Gemmata palustris: one gene and its partner. The protein of the gene in region 1 interacts with the protein of each later gene in a pairwise test. Links are inferred from orthologs where the notes say so. Each region holds a gene or a part of one and is shown in the gene's direction. Other genes may lie near its edges.

The links.
Region 2: the proteins of J8F10_RS29495 (region 1) and def interact in binary tests that used the Escherichia coli proteins (3 or more experiments, as listed by UniProt). The link is inferred for Gemmata palustris from one-to-one orthologs.

Annotation. Positions count from the first base shown.
Region 1 is NZ_JAGKQQ010000001.1:7,115,160-7,118,288, forward strand. Bases 251-3,062 are described here. They hold J8F10_RS29495 (aspartate-semialdehyde dehydrogenase), read left to right. Parts: upstream 251-1,057; coding sequence 1,058-2,068; downstream 2,069-3,062. Other genes in these bases: J8F10_RS29490 (M81 family metallopeptidase), read right to left, coding at 251-816; J8F10_RS29500 (hypothetical protein), read left to right, coding at 2,185-2,538; truA (tRNA pseudouridine(38-40) synthase TruA), read left to right, coding at 2,535-3,062. Outside these bases: more of J8F10_RS29490, read right to left, coding at 1-250; more of truA, read left to right, coding at 3,063-3,129.
Region 2 is NZ_JAGKQQ010000001.1:6,006,265-6,009,512, forward strand. What follows is about bases 123-3,053. They hold def (peptide deformylase), read left to right. Parts: upstream 123-1,276; coding sequence 1,277-1,831; downstream 1,832-3,053. Other genes in these bases: J8F10_RS24980 (CehA/McbA family metallohydrolase), read right to left, coding at 123-1,114; fmt (methionyl-tRNA formyltransferase), read left to right, coding at 1,915-2,919; J8F10_RS24995 (transcription antitermination factor NusB), read left to right, coding at 2,916-3,053. Outside these bases: more of J8F10_RS24980, read right to left, coding at 1-122; more of J8F10_RS24995, read left to right, coding at 3,054-3,248. UniProt on the Escherichia coli protein: Removes the formyl group from the N-terminal Met of newly synthesized proteins. Requires at least a dipeptide for an efficient rate of reaction. N-terminal L-methionine is a prerequisite for activity but the enzyme has broad specificity at other positions.

The DNA of each region.
Region 1 (3,129 bases):
GCGCACGGACCACATCGCGTTCGCGAGTTCGTCGGCCGCGGCCTTCGCGTGGGTGCGGTTCCCGTCGGCGACCACGATCACGCTCGCGCCCATTTCGGGTACGTCCGCGTAGGGGAAGCCGGCCATCAGGCTCACCGAAAGGATGCCCGGCTGTTTCTCCATCTCGCGGGCCATGCGCATGAGCCCGGCCATCGGCTCGCGGCTTGTGTCCTGGCCCAGCAGGTTCAGGAGCATCGGCGGTTTGGCGACGTGGCACACCGGGTGCACTTCGCCTTTCACGGCCCGCGCGAGCAGTTCGGCCGCAACCAAGCCGCGCTGCCGTTGATCGACGTGCGGGTACGTCTGGTAACCAACCAGGATGTTTGCGGTTTCGGCCATTTGTGGCGAAACGTTCCCGTGGAAATCGAGCGTCACCGCGATCGGTACGTTCGGCCCGAGTGCGGCCCGAATTCGGCGAAGGATTTCTGCGTCCGCGTCCGGGTGCTTGGGGGTGACCATTGCGCCGTGCAGCGCGAGCAGCACGCCATCTGCTCGTGCGAGCTTGCAACCAGTCGCCAGTGCGTCCGTGAAGTGGTTGAAGAATTCGTCCGTAACAGGCCCGGCCGGAGTCGCCCACGCCATCGCGACCGGCACGAGGTCGTAACCGAATTTGGCCCCACCTTCGATGAACCCGCCGACTTCGTGGTGCGCGTCCTGCCAGATGGGAACCACCGTGTCGCCGTAGGTCAGGCTGCCGTCGCGGAACCGTTGGAGGTCCGTCGGGAGCGGGGCGAAGGTGTTCGACTCGTGCATGAACCCGCCGATGGCGATTCGCATGGAGGCGCTGGGGTGGGAGGAGTCACGGGCTTCCGCCCGGTACGGCTTGAACGACGGCCCTATTTGTGGGGCGCGAAGAGCAATGTATTCTCTTCACCGCGGAACGGCCGGCGTTTGTCGCGGCAGCGGGAACCCGCGCTCTCGTCTCTCCTGTGATTTCCATAACAACGAGAATTCGTATTCTTATCTGTGGGCGGAGTGGTCCGTCCCAATCTCCAAATTAAGAGGTGTTACCGTGTCCGTGAACGTGGCGGTTGTCGGTGCGACGGGTGCCGTTGGCGACCTGATTCGGAAGGTGCTCGCGGAGCGCAACTTCCCGATCAAGTCGATCAAATTCCTGGCTTCCGAGAAAAGCGCTGGTAAATCCGTCGAGTTCGCGGGGAAACAGTACACCGTCGAACCGATCCGCGCCGAGGCGTTCGCGGGCGTGCAGATCGTGCTCAGTAGCACGCCAGGTTCGGTGAGCAAGGAGTATTCACCGATCGCGGCGAAGGCCGGGGCGATCGTGGTGGACAACTCCTCCGCGTGGCGCATGGACCCGGACTGCCCGCTCGTGGTGCCGGAGGTGAACGCGGACCAGCTCCACCACATCAAGAAGGGCATCGTCGCGAACCCGAACTGCGTCGCGATCCCGCTGTGCGTGGCGCTCAAGCCGCTGCACGACCTCGCGCAAGTGCGGCGCATCGTCGTGGCGACGTACCAATCGTCTTCGGGCAAGGGCGCGAAGGGACTGTTGGACTTCAACGCGCAGCTCAGCGCGTGGGCCGCGGGCAAGCCCGTGCCGGCGCCGACGGCGCACCGGGCACAGCTCGCGGGGAACGTCATCACGCTGGACTGGACGCTCGACCCGAACGGCTTCACGGAAGAAGAGAACAAGGTCATCAACGAGACGCAGAAAATCCTGGGCGACGCGACCATCGGCGTGAGCCCGACGTGCGTCCGCGTGCCGGTGAAAGTCGCGCACAGCGAGGCGATCACGGTCGAGTTCGCGCGCCCGCTCTCGGTCGCCGACGCGAAGGCCGCGCTCGCGAACGCGCCCGGCGTGGTGTTCATGGACGAAACGAAGGGCGAGTTCCCGCAACCGCTCCATGCCGAGGGCAGTGACCACACGTTCGTCGGCCGCGTGCGCCAGGACCCGAGCAACCCGAACGCGCTGTGCCTGTGGGTCGTGGCCGACAACCTCCGCAAGGGCGCGGCGAGCAACGCCGTGCAGTGTGCGGAGGAGTTGGTGAAGCGCGGCATTGTGAAGTGATACCGAACCGGGCGAGTGAGTTACTTCGCAGCAGGCTCGTGGGCACATGTGCGCCCACGAGCCTACTCAACCGTGAGCTGTTGGCACCTGCACGAAACTGATCCAGGCGGTTTGGCATGAGTCAGCAACCCATCGCGGGGCCAGAGGATCTGACCCCGCTTGAGCGGCGATACCTTCAAAATTTGTGGGATTATTGCAAATCGTCACCAACTCTCGCCATGATTTACGCGAAGTCGTGGCGAAACACCTGCGTACTGCTGCTGATCACCGGCCTAGTAATTGCGGCCGGTTTGCTGTGGGAAAGTCCCTTTGCTGCCTGGTTTATTGGTGGAATTACGACTGGCGCTTTGCTCCGCGATTTGGGTTACTTTCGACAAACGATACGATTGTGGCGAGCGACCGAAACCATCATTGACCGCCAGAAACTCGACGAGTTAGTCGCTGACCCGCCCGATGCCAACTACTCATGACGGTTCGCAACCTCAAACTCACCATCCGCTACGACGGGACGGACTTCTTTGGCTGGCAAACGCAGCCCGGCCAGCGCACGGTGCAAGAAACGATCGAAAAGGCCATCAGCGAAATCACCCGCGAGAGCCGCGTGCGCGTGAACTGCAGCGGGCGCACGGATTCCGGCGTTCACGCCGTCGGGCAAGTCGCCAACGTTTACACCGTGTCGCGGTTAAGTTGTGAGACGCTCCTCAAAGCGATCAACGCGAAACTCCCGAACGATGTGAGCGTTCGCGAGGTGATCGAGGCGCCCCAGAGCTTCTGTGCGAACAAGGACGCCGTGCGGAAAATGTACCGCTACGTCGTTCAGGACGGGCGGCAGCAAGACCCGTTCTTGCGTAAATACGCCTGGTTCGTCAGGCAAAACCTCGATGCGGAAGTGATGGCGCGTGCCGGGCGGTGTCTGGTCGGGCGCCACGACTTCCGCTGCTTCGAGACGGAGTGGCCGAACCGCCTCACGAGCGTGCGCACCATCACGCACCTGAGCGTGAACCGGTTCGGCGAGTGCATCTGGATCGACGTGGAGGCGAACGGCTTCCTCTATAACATGG
Region 2 (3,248 bases), 1.1 Mb from region 1 along the record:
ACGGTCCCCAGGTCAGGCAGCAGCCGACGTTCAGCCCCTCACCTTTGACGTGCAGGAACATGTCTTCGGGGAGCACGCCCTCGGTGGGGTTCGTGTAGTGGGCGCAGCCGGCCGCGTGGATGTGGTGATCGCCACTGAAAAACCCGAAATCGGCCGGGTTGATCCACCGTTCGAGCTTCGCGGCGAACGTGAGCCCTTTACCGTCGAACGGAACGGTCAGCTCTTGCGTCTTCAGTGCGTATTCCGGCCCGCGCCCGTACTGCACGAGGAACTTGCCCGGCGGGAGCAAGATCGTTCCGCCGTCGTGCCGGTAAACTTGCCGCTGGAAGAAGAGGTCCGGGGCGAGGCGCTTGGCCTGGGGCGGGTAGATGTGGCCGCTCGCGTCCGTGATGAGGAACCGCCCGGTCGTGGGTTTGCCGTCGAAGTCCGTCACTTTCACCTTCACCGCGACCGCCGGTTTCACCTCGAACAGCACCGGCGTTTCCCCACGGAACCCGAGATCCTGGTTGCCCTGCCCGATGTCGAACCCGATGGTCGCTTCGCGCCGGCCGCTCTCCGACGAGTAGAGGAGCACGATCGCGTACTCGACCTTGAGCCCGCTGAGCGTGTCGGTCATCGGCGGGGCGCTGAATATCTCGGCGCCGAGAAACCGCTCGACGATTTTCGGGTCGTCTTTCGAGTTTTTGGCGTTCTGGCCCGGGCCGCTGTACACCGGTCCGGCCTGGGCGCTCATGACGCGCAACTGTTTCTTCACGGTGCTGTCGTTCATGACTTTCACGAGCACCGGCGTCCACCCGGCCTGCTGAAGTATGGTGTCCCCCGGCCCCTTCGCGACCTTGAGGCGCGCTTCCGGGTTGATCGTGACCGCGAACAGCACCCGCTTGTCGAGAACCTCCTGGACCTTCTTCGCGTCCTTGTCTTCGATGGCTTTCGCCAGTTGCTTGCCGGCTTCTTCGGGGAGCGGGGTGCCGAGGAAGTCGAGGGCCTTCACGAGCCGCTCCGCGTTCGCCGCGAGCGGTTGCCCCTCGACGTCGGGGATCACGGGAACGTCCGCGGCGCGTGCGGCGCTCGCGAGAGCGATTATCGCGCCGAGCGCGAGGAAGAGGCGGGGCATGGGGAGCTCCTTCAGGGTGGGACCGGCGCCCATGACACCGCGCCGGCCGGGCGATGTCCACGGTTTTCCGCACCGGGTGCGGGCGCGCACCACAACTAAATTCTGTCGGGCCTGCTATAATCGACCTACCATTCCCGCACCGAGGCTTTGGGCAGAAGTGAAATGAAGATCGCGAGATACCCGCACCCGGCGCTCCGTGTGAAAGCGCGGCCCGTTACCGCCATCGACGCGGACGTGCAGAAGGCCGCCGCCGAGATGCTGGAACTGATGTACAGAAGCGAGGGGCTGGGCCTCGCCGCGCCGCAAGTCACGCTCGATTACCAGATGATCGTGATGAACTTTGCGGGCGAAGCGGACCGCCCCGACCAAGAAGTGGTCGCCATCAATCCGGTGATCCTGGAAGCTAAAGGCGGCACGGTGAACGACCGCGAGGGGTGTTTGAGTTTCCCGGGGCTGTACCAGAACGTGCGCCGGGCGAAGACCGTACACGTGGCGGCGTACAACCTGAAGGGCGAGAAGTTCGAGATGGTGTGCCACGACCTCGCGGCGCGCGTGTGGCAGCACGAGATCGACCACCTTCAGGGTACGCTGTTCATCGACAAAATGGGCTCGCTCGGGCTCTCGCGCAGCCAGCGCGACCTGGAGAAGTTCGTTTCGGACTTCGAGAAGGACAAGAAGAAGGGCGACCTACCGCCGGACCTGGAACCAAAGATGTAACGGTGAACCCCGCCCACAAGGGCGGTGGGCTCTGTCGAGTGTGAATCACCCGCCCACAAGGGCGGGGGCGCGCGGAGTGCTGCATGCGAATAGTGATGATGGGAACGGGGACGTTCGCGGAGCCGACGTTCGAGGCGCTGATCGCGGCGTTCGGTGGTGACGTCGTGGGGTTGGTGACGCAGCCCGAGCGCGACGCCGGCAACAAGCGCGGGAGCACGCGCCAGACCGGTAAGGGCATGGCGAATATTGCGCGCGCTGCGAACATTCCCGTGGCGCAGCCCGAGAGCATCAACACGCCCGAGGGCTTGGAACTGCTCCGCGGAACGCAACCCGACCTGCTCGTCGTCGCGGCATACGGTCAGATTCTCTCACGCGATGTGCTGACTGTACCCACGCGCGGCACGATCAACGTTCACGCCTCACTACTGCCGAAGTACCGCGGCGCGGCGCCGGTCGCGTATGCGATTCTCAGCGGCGAGCCGCAAACCGGAGTGACCATTATCAAAGTGACGCCCGGCCTCGACTCCGGCGACATGATCCTTCAGGAATCGCTCGACATCCTCCCGACCGACACCACGGGCAGCCTCGAAGCGCGACTTTCGATACTCGGCGCACAAATGGCCGTCGAAGCCACGCACAAATACGCGGCCGGTGGGCCGGTGGAAGGCGTGAAGCAAGACCCGGCACTGGTGACGAAGGCCCCGAAGATCAAGAAGGAGTTCGGGTTGATCGACTGGACGAAGCCCGCGGCCGGCATCGAGCGCCACGTCCGCGCGATGCAGCCGTGGCCAACGGCGTACACGTTCTTGCACCGGCCCGGCAAGGAACCGATGCGGGTGATCGTCATCGCGGCAAACGAATTTCCTGTACGTTACGCCCCGGAAGCACCCGCCGGCCGATCGTTCGTGGATGCGAAGTTCCCACAATCCCTCTTCGTCGTTGGAGGGGAAGTGAATTCCGCAGAGCGCTCAGTGTTGGAAGTTCACGAACTTCAGCCGGCGGGAAAGAAGAAGATGACAGCAGAGGAATTCTTGCGCGGGTACCCTATCGTTGAGGGCATGCGGTTCGGCCCGGAAGTGCTGGTATGACGATTACCGCCCGGCAAGTCGCGGCCGACGTGCTGAACCGCTCGCGCTCGCGCGACGGGTTCGCGGCCGAACTCATCGACGACGCACTCAGCAAAGTGAGCCTTACGGCCCAGGACCGCCGCTTCGTCACGCAACTGGTGTTCGGTGTCACCCGGCGCGCGGGCACGCTCGACGCGATTCTGAAACCGTTCATCCACCTCCCGTTCCACGCGGTCCAGCCGCGCGTGTGGGACTTGCTGCGCCTCGGGGCGTTTCAACTCACGTTCCTCACGCACGTCCCCAAGCACGCGGCCGTGAACGAAACGGTCGAACTCGCCCCCTACGTCGGG